2 regions of the Thermus sp. KWY1 genome follow, and region 2 is predicted to be linked to the other one. Evidence: a T-box and tRNA genes for the amino acid it is inferred to sense, from the RefSeq annotation. Region 2 holds a T-box; the other holds one or more tRNA genes.

Region 1 (9,212 bases), on a different contig from region 2:
CATGAGGCGGGAAAGCCCGGCAATATCGTTGGCGGTGGCCACCAGCACAGGCACCACCGCATGCCAGGCGATGTCCAGGATCTGGCGCAAGGGGGGCATCTGCTCAAAGCCGCTGCTGGTCATGCCGGAAACCGGAAAGATAAGGGTACCCGTGCGGAACTTGATCTGGAGAAGCACGTAGATGGCGATGAGCGCCAGGAAAAAGCTGGGCACCGAGAGCCCGATGTAGGCCAGAAAGGAGAGGAGGCGGTCACCCAAAGAGTACTGGCGCACCGCCCCGTAGACCCCGACGGGAATGGCCACCAGGTACAGAAGAAGGGTGGAGGGGATGACGATTACCATGGAGTTCACCACTCGAGGCCAGATCACCTCCAGCACCGGAGCCTGATAGGCAAAGGAATAACCCAGGTTCAGGTGCAACAGGTTATCCATCCAAAGCAGGTACTGCTCGTAGATGGGGCGATCCAGGCCGAACTGGGCCCTAAGGCGGGCGATGGTCTCCGGGGTTACCTTGGGATCCAGCTCCAGCTGGGTCAGGTAATCCCCCGGGGCCAGCTGGATGATGAGGAAGGCCAGGAAGGTAGCCCCGAAGAAGGTGGGGATCAGGTACAGGATTCGGCGAAGGATGTATGCGGTCATGGCTTCCCAAAGTATCCCCGGGGCCGATAGACCCCGGGGATACTCTACAGCTAGCTCATTTCTTGATGAAGGTCAGCTCCAGCTCCCGCTGGCCCCAGATGCTGCTGATGATGGCATCGGGGTGCTCCCCACCCAGGCGGTTGTTCCAGGCGGGGTGGTAGTTGGGCCCGGCGATGTAGATGACGGGAAGGAGCTGGGCCTCAATCTCTTGCATGCGGTAGCCGATCTCCACCCGCTTCTTGAAGTCCAGCTCGGTGCGGCCACGGGAGTAAAGGGCATCCAGCTGGGTTTCCCTGGGGTCCAGGCACTGGCCGGACTTGTTCCACATGTGCAGGTTGCCCTTGCAGGGCACCACGTTGGAACCGAAGGGCCAGTCCAGGCCACCGCCGGAGAGGCCGATGATGATGGCGTCAAAGGGCCGGTCGGGGCCGGAGGAGAGGAGCTGGCCCACCAGGGTGTTGAAGTCTATGGCCTGGAAGTTGACCTTGACCCCCACCTTCTTGGCCTCGTCCACAATGAGCTTGGCGATCTGCTCCCGCTGGTTGTTGCCGGCATTGGTGGAAAGGTTGAACTCAAGCCTCCGGCCCTTGGAGTCCACCAGGTAGCCTTCCCTGTCCTTCTTGGTGAAGCCCAGCTCCGCCAGGAGTTTGGCCGCCTGCTGCAGGTTGTACTCGTACTTGGGCACCTTGGGGTTCACCCACTGGGTGAGCACGGGGTAGACGCTGGTGTACATGGGGGTGCCCAGGCCACCGTAGACGATGTCGATCACCGCCTGGCGGTTCACGATGTGGCTCATGGCCCGCCGGAACTTGTCGGAGCGGAAGAGGCTTTGCTTGAAGGGATCCGAGGCCTTGTTCCAGTTGAAGACCATGAACTGGCTGCTGGCCGCCGGTGAGGCGTTCACCTTGATGGTGGCGTCCAGGCGGCCCTGCTGGATGGCTTGGCGAATCTGGGAAACATGATCCACCGTAGGGGGTGTAATCCAGTCAATATTCCCCGCCAGAAACTCTGCCACCTGGGCGTTGACGTCCTTGACTATCTTAATCTCATATCGGTCCAGGTAGGGCAGGGGATTCCCCGCCTCGTCCTTGTTCCACTCCCCGAAGGCGGGGTTGCGCTTCAGGACCAGGCGCTCACCCGGGCGGTAGCTTTCAATGAGCCAGGGCCCGCCGGAAACAATGTTTTCCGGCTTCTCGTTCAGGGTCCACATCTTCTTGATGCCCTCTGCCCCTTCCTTCTGGTAGACGGGCCCGAAGATGTGGGCTGGCCAGGGCGCAAAGCTGGCCACGGCAAAGGCTTGCGCATCCGTCTTGGGATAGATGAAGCGGATGGTGTAGTCGTCAATCTTGCGCAGGGTGATGGGCTTGCCGTCGATGAAGAAGGAGTCGTAACTGTTGGACCCCACCGCCTTATCCGTGTGGATGCGCCAGGTCATGATCCAGTCGTCAGCGGTGATGGGGTTGCCATCGGACCACTTCATGCCCCTGCGGATCTTGAAGGTGATCTCCAGCTTGTTGGGGCTGACGGTCCAGGACTCGGCCATGTAGGGAATCCAATCCCCGGTGGTGGGATCCCGGGTCACCAGGCCCCTACCTCCGGAGATGATGTCAGGAACGTTCCCCGCCTCTGCGGTGATAAAGGGGTTAAAGGTGCGGTAGTCGGAGATAACCGCTGCCCGCAGGGTACCGCCCCTCTTGACCTCGGAGGGCTTGGCCACCGTCCACTTCTGCGGCCAGACAAAAGTCTGGGCACCGGCCACACCTGCCAGGGCCATGGCCCCCACCAATACCGCTAAGACTTTCCTCATAGCGTTTACCTCCTCCCCTTCCTTACGCTGATCAGGGTACCCGGTTTCTCTGAACCCTGTCAAGGATGCTACCCCTTTAGCTTGACCCCGGTGCCAGCACGTGGAAAAATCCCCTCCATAAGGAGGTGGTGATGAAAGCAGTGGTCATGGAGGCTCGAGGGGGTCCAGAGGTCTTAAAGGTGGCCGAGGTGCCCACCCCTGAACCCGGTCCCAAGGAAGTAAGGATCCGCGTCAAAGCCGCAGCCCTCAATCACCTGGACATCTGGGTGCGCAAGGGAGTGGCCAGCCCCAAGCTTCCTCTACCCCACATCCTGGGGGCCGATGCCTCAGGGGTGGTGGACGCAGTGGGGCCTGGGGTAACGGGCTTTGCTCCTGGGGACGAGGTGGTGGTCAACCCCGGCCTTTCCTGTGGTCACTGCGAGCGGTGCCTGGCGGGGGAAGATAACCTCTGCCCCAAATACGAGATACTGGGCGAGCACCGCTTTGGAGCTTACGCCGAGTACCTGGTGGTACCCGAGGCAAACCTCCTCAAGAAGCCACCAAACCTTTCCTTTGAAGAGGCCGCTGCCATCCCCCTGACCTTCCTCACCGCCTGGCAGATGGTGGTGGACAAACTCCAGGTGCGGCCTGGCGAGGATGTTCTGGTCATGGCGGCGGGTAGTGGGGTGAGTGTGGCCGCCATTCAGATCGCCAAGCTCTTCGGGGCCCGGATCATCGCCACCGCAGGCTCGGAGGAAAAGCTCAGGAAGGCCAAGGAGCTGGGAGCCGATGAAACCGTGAACTACACCCACCCCGACTGGCCCAAGGAGGTGCGCCGCCTAACCGGCGGGAAGGGCGCCGACAAGGTGGTGGACCACACGGGGGCCCTTTACTTTGAAGGGGTGATCCGGGCCACGGCCAATGGGGGCAGGATTGCCATCGCCGGGGCTTCCTCGGGATACGAGGGCACCCTTCCCTTCGCCCACGTGTTCTTCCGGCAACTTTCCATCCTGGGCTCCACCATGGGCTCCAAAAGCCGTCTTTTCCCCATCCTGCGCTTTGTGGAACAGGGAAGGCTAAAGCCCGTGGTGGGGCAGGTCCTTTCCTTGGAGGAGGCTGCGGAGGGACACCGCCTCCTGGAGGAGCGGCGCGTCTTTGGAAAAGTGGTGCTACGGGTGGACTAGTCTTCTCCAGGCGGGAGAAAGATCCCACCTCCGTAGTAAGCTGGCGGACCATAGGGCGAAGATTATGGGATGGGGTCAAGACCTTTGTCCCTAACCGGAAGCCGCCGCCCATAGGGTTTCCTTAAGGGTAGAATGCAGGGCGAGGTGAGACCATGGAGCACACCGACGTGATCATCATTGGTGCGGGCCCCGCTGGGCTTTTTGCGGGTTTTTACGTGGGCATGCGAGGGCTTTCCTTCCGCTTCATCGACCCCTTGCCCGAGCCAGGGGGACAGCTTTCCGCTTTGTATCCGGAGAAATACATCTACGACGTGGCGGGCTTTCCCAAGGTGTACGCCAAGGACCTAGTGAAGGGCTTGGTGGAGCAGGTGGCTCCCTTCAACCCCATTTACAGCCTGGGGGAGCGGGCGGAAACCCTGGAGAGAGAAGGGGACCACTTCAAGGTGACCACCTCCTCCGGGAACACCTACACCGCAAAGGCGGTAATCATTGCCGCCGGAGTGGGTGCCTTTGAGCCCAGGCGCCTGGGTGCCCCGGGGGAAAAGGAGCTGGAGGGCAAGGGCGTTTACTATGCGGTGAAGACCAAGGCCGAGTTCCAGGGCAAGCGGGTCCTCATCGTGGGAGGTGGGGATAGCGCCGTGGACTGGGCCCTGAACCTTCTGGGCACCGCTAAGGAGATCACCCTGATCCACAGGAGGCCCCAGTTCCGGGCCCACGAGGCCAGCGTGAAGGAGCTTTTCAAAGCCCATGAGGAAGGGCGCCTTACCGTGCTCACCCCCTACGAGGTCCGGCGGATTGAAGGGGATACCCAGGTGCGCAAGGCGGTGATCTTCCACAACGGAACCCAGGAGGAAAAGGAGCTAGAGGTGGACGCTGTGCTGATCCTGGCGGGCTACCTCACCAAGCTGGGGCCCCTGGCCAACTGGGGGCTGGAGCTGGAAAAGAACAGGATCAAGGTGGACACCACCATGGCCACCAGCATCCCCGGGGTCTACGCCTGCGGCGACATCGTCACCTACCCGGGGAAGCTTCCCCTAATCGTGCTGGGTTTCGGCGAAGCCGCCATCGCCGCCAACCACGCCGCCGCCTACGCCAACCCCGCCCTCAAGGTGAACCCCGGCCACTCTTCGGAAAAGGCCGAGGAGAAAGCCCCGGCCTGAGATTCCGCCCCGCTACTCACGGGCCCCGGGGTAGCCCGGGGCCTGGCTTTGTCCTAAGATGGGGGCATATGCGGGTTGCCCTTTTCATTGACGGATCCTACATGTACCTGGCCACCAAGCGCCTGGGTTGGAACGTGGACCACCGCCGGGTCCTGACCCAGTTCGCCACCCCGGAGCAGCTTTACAACGCCTTCTACTACGTGCCCATCACCGATCCCGAGGACGAGCGTCAGCAGCGCTTCATCGACGCCTTGGTCTTCATGGGCTACACGGTGCGAAGCCGCTTGGTCCGGGGAGAAGCCCGGTTTGAGGCCATGATGGCCACGGACCTCCTCACCACCGCCCCCCGCTGGGACCGGGCCATCGTGGCCAGCGGTTCGGGGGAACTGGCCCACACCTTCAGCGCCCTGAGGGCCATGGGGAAGGAGATCCACCTCCTTGGCGTGCACGAGCTGGCGGACCTCGAGCTCCGCAACCAGGCGGACCGCTTCCTGAACCTCCCCGAGTGGCGGGAGGTGCTGGAGAGAACCCTGGGGGGCCGCCGCACCTACGCGGGCTACCCCGTGGAGGCCACGGTGGAGGTGCCCCCCGCCCCGGTGGAAGACACCCAGTCCTGATCTATGCCCCCGGGCCCCTGGCTGGTGCTGCTGGCAGCGGGCCTTTTCTACCTGGCCCTTCCCATCCCCCCTACCCTACCCCCCTCCCCAAGCCTCAGGGATCTTCTCCCCTACCCAAGGGAAGAGCGGGAGGCTTGGGTGAGCCTCCACCTGAGCTTGAAGGCCAGCCTGCACCTGCTTTTAGGGGAGAAAGTGGCCCGGGCCTACGACCGCCTCTTGCGCCTCGAGCTCAAAAACCAGCGCTCCGGCAAGCGCGCCGCATACCCCGAAGCCAAAAGTGCCCTCCTGGCGGCCAAGCGCTGGGTGGAGGCCATCGGCCAGGCCAAGCGGAGCCAGAAGGTGGACCTCGAGGGCCTGCCCACCGCCCCCCACCATGTACTTCCCTACGCCCGGGAGATCCGCGCCGCCGCCTCCGCCCTCGGCATTCCTTATGGGGTGCTGGCCGCCATTGTGGATAACGAGCAGTACGGGGGGGACAAGGCCTTGGGGCTTTCCCGGGGGGTGCGGGAAGCGGCGGACGGCTTAGCCCAAGGTCTGGCCGAGGTCCAAGGCCACGCCCCCTTGAGCCGCACCCTGGGCCTGGCCCAGATGAGCTGGGAGGATGCCCTCAAGCAACAGGACCGCCTGCGACTCTTCGGGGCCTGGGATCCAGCAAGACCCTTCCCCAAGACCGAGACCGAGGCCAGGAAGGCCCTCGAGGATCCCTACCTCAACCTCCTCTTCACCGCAAGCCGGCTTAGAGGCTACTTCAACGCCCTCCTCGGCCTCCCTCCACGGGATACCCGCCTTCTGGATGACCCCTGGCTCTACTACCTGGGCCCCGCCTGGCACAACTACCCCTTGCGGGCCCAGAACCTGGAAACCTGGGAGGATAGCTTCCACGGCTTTTTCAAAGGCCTCCTCTACCAGGTGGTCCTGGAAGGACGCTGGCACCTCGAGGGGCGCATCCTTATTCCCGTTAAAGCCTGGGGGTCTGGAGCACAGGATCCCGCTCCCTCTTCCCTCCCCACCCTCACGCCCTAGATCCGTTCCATCCAGGGAAGGGGCTCCCCGGGAGGCAGCACCGGCCACCTTCCCTGCCGCATGTGGTGAAGGATGGCCTCCACCGCCTTTTCCGCCTCCTCCACCCAAAGCCTGGGGTAAAGGGAGCGCTTGGCCCAAAACTCCTCCTGGTCAAAGACCTGGCAGGTATGGTCGGCCTGGCAACGCACGTCCAGCTCGAGGTCGTACTGGCGAAAACCCCTTCCCGTCCACTCCGCCGGGGTCTGCACGTTCCAGTAATACTCCAGCACCCGGCCCTCCCTCACATCCGGCCCCCCGGAGTACCAGGCCCCAGGGAAAAAGGCCACATAGGCATCGTGGTCCAGCACCACCGCCTTCCCCTTGGCCACGTGGTGAAAGATCCCGCCCTGTGGCAAAAGGGTCAGGACGCCTTCAGGTCTCACCTCCACCACCCGGGCTTCCCAGAAGTAGTGGAGCACATCCCCGGGAAACTTCCAAAACTCCACCCGGACATGATCCCCAGGGGCAAGCGGCCAATCCATATCCCCACCGGCCCGGCCTTCAGCCAGACAACGCCCCAGCTCACCTGGGGTCCAGGGCTGGGCAAAGCCGGTCTACTTCTTGGTGCTGATGCCCAGGACCTTGTAGATGGCGCAGAAGCCGGTGACCGCCGTGAAGAGGAGGACCACCCCCACGATCCCCAGGATCCAGTTCCAGGGAGATGCCGACTGGAAAGCGATGTAGAAGAGGACCAGGGCCAGGATAAAGCGAATCACCCTATCGGTGGTGCTCTCGTTTACCGTCATGGCTCACCTCCTCCTTTAGTGTATACATAGCGGGCGGGACGTTTGGCCTTAGTCCTCCCTTGTGCTAAAATAAGCCCTTGGCATGGGCCGTTAGCTCAATCGGTCAGAGCGGCCGGCTCATAACCGGTTGGTTGCAGGTTCAAGTCCTGCACGGCCCACCAGCGCCCTATCTGCAAAAGTCCCGCCTCCTCAAGAGGCGGGAAACGTGTTTGTACCAGCCCCTTCCTCTGGCAGAATCTAGCCATGGAGGCCCTGCAAGCCTTTCAAATCCTGGATCTGCGCATCGGCCGCATCTTGAAGGCCGAACCCCACGAGAAAGCCCGCAAACCCAGCTACAAGCTCTGGATCGACCTCGGGCCCTTAGGGGTCAAACAGAGTTCCGCCCAGATTACCGAGCTTTACCGCCCCGAGGACTTGGTGGGCCGCCTGGTGGTGTGCGCGGTGAACCTGGGAACCCGCTCCATCGCAGGCTTCCCCTCCGAGGTGCTGGTCCTGGGGGCTAAGGATGCGGAGGGCCGGGTGGTCCTCCTCACCGCGGAGCGGGAGGTACCCCTGGGGGAAAGGGTCTTCTAGCGGGTCCGGGTCACCTTGGTGAGGTGCCGGGGCCGGTCCGGATCCAGGCCCCGGGCCCGGGACAGGGCCTCCGCCTTGGGATAAAAGGCCTGGGCCAGGAAAAGAGGCGTGATCTCGGGCTCGGAGGCCACGGGAAGCGCCAGGGGAGAATCCGCCAGGGCCAGGGCATCGGGCTCCGGGGAGAGAACGAGAAGATGAGCCCCTTTCGCCTTTAACCCTTCCAGGGTGGAAAGAAGGGCCTCCAAGGCCTCATCCTTTTGCACCAAGGCCAGCACCGGAAAGCCAGCCTCCAAAAGGGCCTGGGGACCGTGGAGGAACTCCGCCGCCGAAAACCCCTCCGCATGAAGCCCCGCCACCTCCTTCAGCTTCAAGGCCGCCTCGAGGGCCACGGGGTACGTGAACCCCCGCCCCAGGACGAAAAGGTTTTCCGCATCCTCCAGGTAATCCAGCTCCCCCGAGGCCTCCAAGGCCCGGTTCAAGGCCTCGGGTAAGCCGGGAAGGACCTGGCGCAGGCGGGATTCCTCCACCAGGTGGGCCAGGAGATGGAGGGTGGCGGCCAGCATGGCCAGGAAGCTCTTGGTGGCGGCCACCGCCTTCTCCTCCCCGGCATGGAGGGGAAGGACCACCTCCGCCATCCGGGCCAGGGGGCTCTCCTCCCGGTTCACCAGGGCCACGGTGAGGGCTCCCTGGGAGCGGTAGGCGCTTACCGCCTCCAAAAGGTCGGGGCTTTCCCCGCTTTGGCTAAAGGCGAGAAGAAGGGAGGGAAAAGGCACCTTGGGCCTAGCCCGGTAAAGGGTGAGGACGGAAGGGGCCAAGGAGAGAACCGGCCACTCCAATCGGGCCTCGAGGAGGTACTTGGCAAAAAGGGCCGCATGGTCGGAACTCCCCCGGGCCACGGTAAGGGTGAGGGCCGGGGGGCGCTTCCTCAGGAAGCGGGCCAGGCTCCTCACCTCGCCCTCGTTCTCCCTAAGGAGGCGCTCCATGACCTTGGGGGCTTCCTCCGCCTCGGTACGCATCCAAGAGGCCATAGGTTCACTATAGGGCACGGGAAGCCCCCTCCTGTCACCTGGTCCTTCCCAGAAGGTAGTGGTATACTTCCACGGATGGACCGCATCGTCATCCGGGGGGCACGGGAGCACAACCTCAAGAACATCAGCCTGGAGCTCCCGCGGGGCAAGTTCATCGTCATCACCGGGGTTTCCGGCTCGGGCAAGAGCACCCTGGCCTTTGACACCATCTACGCAGAGGGGCAGCGGCGCTACGTGGAAAGCCTCTCCAGCTACGCCCGCCAGTTCCTGGGGGTCATGGACAAGCCCGAGGTGGAAAGCATCGAGGGCCTCTCCCCCGCCATCTCCATCGACCAGAAAACCACCAGCCACAACCCCCGCTCCACCGTGGGCACAGTAACGGAAATCCACGACTACCTCCGCCTCCTCTATGCCCGC
Region 2 (9,212 bases):
TATGGTTCTGGGGAGGTTCGTCAAAGGTGCTGGCGATGACCTCGGCTCCCTGGACGCTTTCCCGGAAGTCCGTGACCTCCTCGGGGCGCTCGTCTATGAGCAAAACGATCACCTTGATGTCGGGTTCGTTCTTCAGGACCGCATTGGCGATCTTCTTGAGGAGGGTGGTCTTGCCCGCCTTGGGCGGGGCCACGATGAGCCCCCGCTGCCCCCGGCCGATGGGGGCCAGCAGGTCGATCACCCGGGTGGAAAGCTCATCGGGGGTGGTTTCCAGCTTGATCTGCCGGTCGGGGAACTGGGGGATGAGCTCGTCAAAGCGGGGCCGGTTCTTGGCGGCCTCGGGATCCAGGTCGTTCACCGCCTCCACCTTGAGGAGGGTTCCGTAGCGCTCGTTCTCCCGCGGAGGTCGCACCCGGCCCACGATGTAGTCCCCGCTCCTCAAGGCATACTGCCGGATGAGACCCGCAGAGACGATGGCCACACGGGATTCCAGGTTGTACAGGTTCTCGGTAATGAACCCGTACCCATCCGGGCTGATCTCCAGGTACCCCTTGACCAGCTGCAGGCCCTCACCCTGGGTCTGCCGCTCCAGGAGGGCCATGATGAGCTGGTCCTTCTTCATGCGCTTGTAGTTCTCTATGCCCGCTTCCTGGGCCAGGAGGTGCAGCTCCGGCAGAATCTTGGCCGAAAGCTCCTGGTAGGTGAGGGGCGCTTCTTGTTGGGTATCCGCTTTTCTCCTCATGGCTTGACCTTCTCCCAGTCCTCCATAAAGCGTCTAAGCCCTATGTCCGTCAAAGGATGCTTAAGAAGCTGCTTGAAAACCGTATAGGGCATGGTGGCGATGTCCGCCCCCAGAAGGGCGGCCTCCGTCACATGGCGGGGGTGACGGATGGAGGCAGCGATGACCTTGACCGGCAGGTTCTGGACCTGGATCAGCTCCACGATCTCCCGCAAAAGCTCTCCCCCGTCCCAGGAGATATCGTCCACCCGGCCCAGGAAGGGGGAAACATAGGCTGCCCCTGCCCGGGCTGCCAGAAGAGCCTGGTTGGCGGAAAAGATCAAGGTCATGTTCACCTTCACCCCCTGGGTGGAAAGGCGCTTGCAGGCCTTCAGGCCCTCCTCGGTGGTGGGCAGCTTGACCACGATGTGGGGGTGGATGGCGGCAAGCCGCAGGCCCTCCTCCACCATGGCCCCTGCCTCCAGCGCGGTCACCTCCGCCGACACAGGTCCCTTCGCCACCTCACATATGGCCCGTAGGTGAGCGAACAGAACCTCCTCGGTCAGCTTTGCTCCTCGGCCCGCATACTCCTTAGCCACCAGGGTGGGGTTGGTGGTCACCCCAGAGAGCACCCCCCAGGCAGCGATCTCCCGTATCTCCTCCAAGTTGGCGGTATCCAAGTACAGCTCCATGGACGCTCCTTTTGCGCGGAAGGGGAACCGGCTTAGCCTGAGTCTAGCAGACCCGATGGGGGCGTTGTCAAGCCAGGGGAAAGGCTGCTAGCATGGGCTTAGCCGCCAACGGGGGATTTTACCCCAGGAGGCGGGAGCTGTAAAGGCGAGGATGGGGAGAGTACCCCTTTCCAATAGCCTAGAGCGAGCCGGGGAGGGTGGAAGCCCGGTGGTGAGGAAAGGCGGGAAGATCACCCCGGAGCCGCGGGAGGAAAGGGGCTAGGAGCCTCGAGTAATGCCCGCCGGGTGCGCCCGTGATCGCGCGGAAATGAGGGCCTGGAGGCTATCTCCAGGAAGCGCGGTGGTACCGCGGAAGCCCTTGCGCTTTCGTCCGCGCCCCAAGGGCGCGGGCGTTTCTTTAGGGAGGAGCGTATGTTCAAGGAGGTCGGCGAACCCAACTTTCCCAGGCTGGAAGAGGAGGTTCTGGAGTTCTGGAAGCGGGAGAGGATCTTTGAGAAAAGCGTGGAAAACCGTAAAGGCGGGCCCCGCTACACCATTTACGAAGGCCCCCCCACCGCCAACGGCATGCCCCACGTGGGCCATGCCCAGGCCCGAAGCTACAAGGACCTTTTCCCCCGGTACAAGACCATGCGGGGCTACTACGTGCCCCGCCGGGCCGGCTGGGACACCCACGGCCTGCCGGTGGAACTGGAGGTGGAGAAGAAGCTGGGGCTAAAGAGCAAACGGGAGATCGAGGCCTACGGCATCGAGCGCTTCAACCAGGCCTGCCGGGAGTCGGTGTTCACCTACGAGAAGGAGTGGGAGGCCTTCACCGAGCGCATCGCCTACTGGGTGGATCTCAAGAACGCCTACGCCACCCTGCACCCCACCTATGTGGAAAGCATCTGGTGGAGCCTGAAGAACCTCTTCCACCGGGGGCTCCTCTACCGGGACCACAAGGTGGTGCCCTACTGCCCCCGGTGCGGCACGCCTCTTTCCTCCCACGAGCTCTCCTTGGGGTACAAGGAGATCACCGATCCCTCGGTTTATGTACGCCTTCCCCTTAAGGAACCGGAAAAACTGGGCCTGAAGCAGGCTAGCCTCCTCATCTGGACCACCACCCCCTGGACCCTCCCCGGGAACGTGGCCGCGGCGGTGCACCCCGAGTACACCTATGGAGCCTTTGCCGTGGGGGAGGAGGTGGTGATCCTCGAGGAAACCCTGGGGCGCAGGCTCCTCGGCGAGGAAACCCCCATTCTCAGGACCTTTTCCGGGAAGGAACTGGAGGGCCTGGCCTACGACCCCCCCTACCCCCAGGCCCTGGAGAAGGGGTACCTCGTGGTCCTGGCCGAGTACGTGAGCCGGGAGGACGGCACGGGCATCGTCCACCAGGCCCCCGCCTTCGGGGCCGAGGACCTGGACACGGCCAGGGCCTACGGTCTTCCCCTCCTCAAGACGGTGGACGAGGAGGGGAAACTCCTGGTGGAGCCCTTTAAGGGCCTCTTCTTCCGCGAGGCCAACCGGGCCATTCTGAAAGACCTCCGTTCCCGGGGGCTTCTTTTCAAGGAGGAAAGCTACCTCCACAGCTACCCCCACTGCTGGCGGTGTTCCACTCCCCTCATGTACTACGCCACGGAAACCTGGTTCATCAAAAACACCCTCTTCAAAGAGGAACTCATCCGCAAAAACCAGGAGATCAACTGGGTCCCGCCCCACATCAAGGAGGGACGCTACGGGGAGTGGCTCCGGAACCTGGTGGACTGGGCCCTAAGCCGCAACCGCTACTGGGGCACGCCCCTTCCCATCTGGGTCTGTGGCTCTTGCGGAAAGGAAGAGGCCATCGGCAGCTTCCGGGAGCTGAAGGAAAGGGCCATTCAACCCCTTCCCGAACCCTTTGATCCCCATCGTCCCTACGTGGACGGGGTGGAACTCCAGTGCACCTGCGGGGGCACCATGCGCCGGGTTCCCTACGTGATCGATGTCTGGTACGACTCCGGGGCCATGCCCTTTGCCTCCTTGCACTACCCCTTCGAGAACGGGGAGGAGTTTAAGCAGGCCTTCCCCGCGGACTTCATTGCGGAAGGCATCGACCAGACCCGGGGCTGGTTCAACTCCCTGCACCAGCTTGGGGTGATGCTCTTCGGCTCCATCGCCTTCAAAAACGTCATCTGCCACGGCCTCATCCTGGACGAAAAGGGCCAGAAGATGAGCAAGTCCAAGGGGAACGTGGTGGACCCCTGGGACATCATCCGGGAGTTTGGGGCGGATGCCCTCAGGTGGTACATCTACATCTCCGCTCCCCCGGAGGCGGACCGCCGCTTCGGACCCAACCTGGTGCGGGAAACGGTGCGGGACTACTTCCTCACCCTCTGGAATGTGTATAGCTTCTTCGTCACCTACGCCAACCTGGACCGGCCGGACCTTAAGAACCCGCCTCCCGTGGAGAAGCGGCCCGAGCTGGACCGCTGGCTTCTTGCCCGGCTCCAGGATCTGATTCAAAGGGTGACGGAGGCCCTCGAGGCCTACGACCCCACCCAAAGCAGCCGGGCCCTGCGGGACTTCGTGGTGGAGGACCTCTCCCAGTGGTACGTGCGCCGGGGCCGCAGGCGCTACTGGAAAAACGAGGATCGCCTGGACCGGGAGTCCGCCTACGCCACCTTGTACCAGGCCCTGGTCACCATCAGCCAGCTCTCCGCCCCCTTCACCCCCTTCCTGGCTGAGGTGCTTTGGCAGAACCTGGTGCGCTCGGTAAGCCCCGAGGCCCCCCTTTCCGTGCACCTTTCCGACTGGCCCGAGGTGGACCCCCATCTGGTGGACGAGGAGCTGGTGGCCAAGATGCGGGCGGTGCTCAAGGTGGTGGACCTGGCCCGTTCGGTGCGGGCTAGAAGCGGGATCAAGACCCGCATCCCCCTTCCCCTTCTCCTCATCACCGCTCCCACCGCCCTCGAGCGGGAGGGCCTGAGGCACTTCGCCCCCGAGATCGCCGAGGAGCTCAACGTGAAGGAAGTGCGGGTCTTGGAACCAGGGGAAGAGGTGCTCCGCTACCGGGTCCTGCCCAACCTGAAGCTCCTCGGCAAGAAGTACGGCAAGCTCCTTCCCAAAATCCGCGAGGCCCTGGAAAGGGAGGCCTCGAGGGTGGCTGGCCTGGTCCTGAAGGGGGAGAGGGTGCCCCTGCGTTTGGAGGACCAGGAGGTGGTCCTGGAGCCGGAGGAAGTGCTCCTCGAGGCCCAAGCCCCCGAGGGATACCAGGCCCTGGAAAAGGAGGGGTACGTGGCCGCCCTGGAGGTGCGGGTCACGGAGGAGCTGAGGCTTGAGGGCCTGGCCCGGGACCTGATCCGCCACCTGCAACAGACCCGCAAGGAGATGGGCCTCAAGGTTTCCGACCGCATCCGGGTGGGCCACGAGGCGGAGGGCGCCTACCTGGAAGCCCTGAAACGGCACGGCAGCTGGATCGCCGAGGAGGTCCTGGCCTTAGAGTTTGCTGAAGGCCTCTTCCCCGGCCACACCACCCTCCTGGAGGACGAGGAAGGCCGGGTGCGCTTCAGCTTGGCCAAGGTAGAATAGAGCCATGGGCCAGCCCGCCCGAAAGGCCCTCAGCCTCGAGGCCTACCTCCAGCTGGAGGAAAAAAGCCCCATCCGCCATCACCTGGTGGAGGGAAACCAGTGGACCTACCTCCGCCTGGGGCCAGGGGAGAAGCTTCCTCTCCCCTGCCCCACCCTGGAGTTGGCCGTGGACGACCTCTACCGGGGCGTGAACCTAGAAGAGGGTTAACGGGTGGTATAGTAGGCCCCGTGCTGGACCCGAAGACCCTCCTCGAGCCCCTAGGGCTGGACGCCCTTTACGTGACCCGTCCCGAGAACGTGCGCTACCTATCGGGCTTTCCCCACCCCGAAGACGCCCAGGTCCTCGTTACCCACGAAGGAGCCTTCCTCCTCACGGATCCCCGCTACCCCGAGGCGGAGCAGGAAAGCCGCATCCCCGCCAGGGTGCTGAAGCGGGAGGAAAAAGAGGAGGTCTTCAAGGGCTTGAAGGGCCGGGTGGGCTTTGAGGCGGAACACCTCCCCTACGCCGCCCTGGAACGCCTGCGGGAGCTTGCCCCCGCGGAGTGGGTGCCCACCAAGGGGGTTATCGAGCGGCTCCGGCTCAAAAAGACACCGGAGGAAGTGGAAAGGATCCGCAAGGCCCAGGCCCTGGCGGAGGAAGCCCTGGCCCACGCCCTTACCCTGCTCAAGCCAGGGGTGTTGGAACGGGATGTCGCCTTGGAAATAGAGTTCTTCCTGAAACGGCGGGGGGCCGAGGTGACCTTCCCCCCCATCGTGGCCTCGGGGGTGCGGGGAGCCTTGCCCCACGCCAGGGCCTCGGAAAAAGCCCTCGAGGCAGGGGAGCTTGTCACCCTGGACCTGGGAGCCAGGGTGGAGGGGTACCACTCGGACATGACCCGCACCCTGGCCTTGGGAAGGGTGGACGGGGAACTCAAGCGGGCCTTTGAGGCCACCCTGGCCGCCTTGGAACGGGTTCTAGAAGTTCTGGGCCCAGGGAAGAGCACCAAGGAGATGGACGCCCTGGCCCGGGAGGAGCTTAAGCGCTTTGACCTGGACCGCTACTTCGTCCACTCCCTGGGACACGGGGTGGGGCTTGCGGTGCACGAGGGGCCGGGGCTTTCCCCCTACACGGAGGAGACCCTCGAGGCGGGCATGGTGGTCACCGTGGAACCCGGGGTCTACCTGCCGGGTATAGGCGGGGTGCGGATTGAGGAGCTCGTCCTCATCCGGGACACAGGGATTGAGCTTCTCTCCCGCTTCCCCCGGGGCTGGCAGGAGGTTTAGGTGCGCGCCCTTATTCTAGCCCTCCTCCTCTCCAGCGCCCTGGCCCAGACCTACACGGTAAAGAAGGGGGATACCCTCTTCCGCATCGCCAAAGCCCACGGCATGAGCGTGAGGGAACTGAAGGAGCTTAACGGCCTCACCTCGGACCTGATCCATCCCGGCCAGGTCCTGAGGCTTACGGAAAAGGAGCCCCTCGCCAAAACCCGCTTCCTGCAGGAGGGGCTTGCGGTCTGGTACGGCCCCGGCTTCCACGGCAGGCGCACGGCCAGCGGGGAACGCTACGACATGCACGCCCTTACCGCCGCCCATCCCTCCCTGCCCTTCGGCACCCGGGTGCGGGTCACCAACCTGAAAAACGGCAAGAGCGTGGTGGTGCGCATCAACGACCGGGGGCCCTTTGGGGGAAGGTACATCATCGACCTCTCCTACGCCGCCGCCAAAACCATCGGGGCCCTCTCCGCCACCCGGGTACGGGTGGAGGTTGTGGAGGAGGAGTAGCATGGTTCGCTACGGCTTCCACCTCTCCATCGCCGGAAAAAAGGGGGTGGCCGGGGCCGTGGAGGAAGCCCAGGCCCTGGGTCTTTCCGCCTTCCAGATCTTCGCCAAAAGCCCGAGAAGCTGGAAAACCCGAGCCCTCTCCCCAAGCGAGGTGGAGACGTTTCGCGCCCTGCGGGAGATGGCCGGGGAGCTTCCCGGGGTTATCCATGCCTCCTACCTGGTAAACCTGGGAGCGGAAGGGGAGCTTTGGGAAAAGAGCGTGATGAGCCTGGCGGACGACCTGGAAAAAGCCCGCCTACTGGGCCTGGAGTACGTGGTGGTCCATCCGGGCTCTGGAGACCCCAAGCGGGTCAAGGAAGGGCTCCTGAAGGCCCTGCACCTGGCCGGGGTCAGGGAGCGCCCCACCCTCCTGGTGGAGAACACCGCCGGCGGCGGGGAAAAGGTGGGGGCTCGCTTTGAGGAGCTGGCCTGGCTCATAGAGGACACGCCCTTAGGGGTCTGCCTGGACACCTGCCACGCCTATGCCGCCGGGTACGACGTGAAGGGGGATCCCAAGGGAGTTTTGAGCGAGCTTAACCGCCTCGTGGGGCTCGAGCGGGTGCCTGTGGTCCACCTGAACGACTCCGTGGGGGGCTTGGCTAGCCGCATCGACCACCACGCCCACCTCCTCCAGGGCCAGATCGGGGAAGGGCTTAAGGGCGTGCTCCTCGACCCCCGGCTGAGGGACCGGGTCTTCATCTTGGAAACCCCAAGGAGCCCGGAGGAGGACGCCTGGAACCTGAGGATCCTGCGCACTTGGCTAGAGGAAGCCTCCCCCTAGAATAAGGCGCAAGGCGGAAACCACCATCAGCAGAAGCCCGAGCTTAAAGGCCCGCTCCTCTCCCGAAAGCAGGCCGAGCCCTGCGGCCAGAAGGGCCAGGGGCAGGACCACCCAGTTGAGCCAGCCCAAAAGGGGCAGGAGGGCGGGGAGGAGGAGCAGGAGGGCCACCACGGCCAGCACCAGGCTCAGGGTGCGCATGGCCCCAGTCTAGCCGAAGAAAAAGCCAAAGAACACCCGCCGGGCCAAGCGCAACACCTCCTGGATAGGCCCCCGCAACACGGTAAGGATCAGAAGAAAGGAAAGCCAGGCGTACTGCTCCAACCGCCACAAAAGGGGTTGCCAGGAAAGGGGAAGAAGGCTCTGCAGGATCTTGGAACCATCCAAGGGGGGGATGGGCAGGAGGTTGAAGACCGCCAGGACCAGGTTAATGGAACTGGCGAAAAAGGCCGCCAGGGCCAGCAGGCCAAGCCCAGTCTGCCCCTCCCCCCTTAGGGTCATCACCACTCCCACGGGATCCAGGGCAAATAGCCCCCGAACCAGGAGGGCAAAGAGCACGGCCAAAACCAGGTTGATGACGATCCCGGCGATGGAAACCACGAAAAGCCCCAGGCGGTAGTGGCGGAAGGCCGGGGGGTAGATGGGCACGGGTTTGGCCCAGCCGAAGCCCACCAGGAGGAGAAGCACCGTTCCCAGGGGGTCCAGGTGCCGCAAGGGGTTAAGGGTAAGCCTCCCCTGGCGCTTGGCGGTGGCGTCCCCGAAGAGGTAGGCCGCGTAGGCGTGGCCCAGCTCGTGAAGGACCAGGCTGAACACCAAGATGGCAAAGGTCAAAAGAAAGGCCAGGGGATCCCGCTGCAAAAGGGCGATCATAGCCCGATGACCCGGTATAGCGTGGCTAAGAAGCCCGCAAGCCCTTGGACCACCGCCCCAGTAACCCCCGTATAGGAGAGAACCAGAAAGATCAGGATGAAACCCAGGGGTCCGTAGGCCGCAAGCTGCTCCAGAAAGCGCCGGGCCTCATACCCGCCCACGGCGTAGAGGGCCTTGGCCCCATCCAAGGGAGGCACGGGGAAAAGGTAGATGGCGGCGTGAAGGAGCATGAGCCTTTGGGCCAGCAAAAGCCCTTCGCCGAAGGGATAGGGCAGAAAGCGGGCGAGAAGGCCATAGAGGAAGGCCGCCACAAAGAACCCTAAAGGCCCCATGAGGGCCACCGTGGCCCCCTTCCTCCCGGGAAGATTCGTGAGCACGGTTCTCGGCCATCCGAAACCCAAAAGGAGCAAAAAGACCAGGCCTAAGGGTTCCAGGTGGACCTTTAGGTCCAAGGAGAGGAAACCGTAGCGGCGGGGAGCCGTATCCCCATAACGGTCCGCCAGGTAGGCCTGGAACAGGTTGTGGACCACCAGGCCAAAAACGGCAAAGGCGAAGGCCACCAGGAAGACCGGGGGGTCATTGAGGTACGGAAAAAGACCCATCGCCTATCAGTCTACGGGCTAAGGCCAGTTCCTCCTCGAAGGTCCTTACCTCCCCCCGGGCCCGCGCCTCGGCCACCTGGCGCAGGATCTCCCCCACCCTGGGACCCGGCTTCAGGCCCAGCTGCAAGAGATCCCGCCCCATGAGGACCCGCCTCTTTTCCGTAAGCCAGCCCTCCTTCTCGGGGAAGAGGGCCAGAAAAACCCCGCGC

The links. The T-box of region 2 lies ahead of ileS (isoleucine--tRNA ligase). A T-box ahead of a tRNA ligase gene usually reads a tRNA of that ligase, here a tRNA-Ile.
Region 1: it has a tRNA-Ile gene. The T-box ahead of ileS (isoleucine--tRNA ligase) is inferred to sense a tRNA for this amino acid. The anticodon was not compared.

The regions. Positions count from the first base shown of each region.
Region 1 is NZ_BAAJPG010000018.1:53,686-62,897, forward strand. Features, by position in the region: gene AC27GT_RS05895 (ABC transporter permease) at 1-639, opposite strand, end outside; gene AC27GT_RS05900 (ABC transporter substrate-binding protein) at 695-2,446, opposite strand; gene AC27GT_RS05905 (zinc-binding dehydrogenase) at 2,578-3,609, shown strand; gene AC27GT_RS05910 (NAD(P)/FAD-dependent oxidoreductase) at 3,762-4,769, shown strand; gene AC27GT_RS05915 (LabA-like NYN domain-containing protein) at 4,838-5,386, shown strand; gene AC27GT_RS05920 (hypothetical protein) at 5,390-6,409, shown strand; gene AC27GT_RS05925 (DUF402 domain-containing protein) at 6,406-6,930, opposite strand; gene AC27GT_RS05930 (YgaP family membrane protein) at 7,003-7,194, opposite strand; tRNA gene AC27GT_RS05935 (tRNA-Ile) at 7,279-7,355, shown strand; gene AC27GT_RS05940 (tRNA-binding protein) at 7,438-7,767, shown strand; gene AC27GT_RS05945 (SIS domain-containing protein) at 7,764-8,795, opposite strand; gene uvrA (excinuclease ABC subunit UvrA) at 8,871-9,212, shown strand, end outside.
Region 2 is NZ_BAAJPG010000017.1:7,013-16,224, reverse strand. Features, by position in the region: gene rho (transcription termination factor Rho) at 1-742, opposite strand, end outside; gene fsa (fructose-6-phosphate aldolase) at 739-1,410, opposite strand; T-box leader at 1,550-1,787, shown strand; gene ileS (isoleucine--tRNA ligase) at 1,822-4,953, shown strand; gene AC27GT_RS04710 (hypothetical protein) at 4,958-5,161, shown strand; gene AC27GT_RS04705 (M24 family metallopeptidase) at 5,185-6,216, shown strand; gene AC27GT_RS04700 (septal ring lytic transglycosylase RlpA family protein) at 6,217-6,714, shown strand; gene nfo (endonuclease IV) at 6,716-7,534, shown strand; gene AC27GT_RS04690 (hypothetical protein) at 7,514-7,732, opposite strand; gene AC27GT_RS04685 (site-2 protease family protein) at 7,742-8,401, opposite strand; gene AC27GT_RS04680 (zinc metalloprotease) at 8,398-9,003, opposite strand; gene AC27GT_RS04675 (CBS domain-containing protein) at 8,978-9,212, opposite strand, start outside.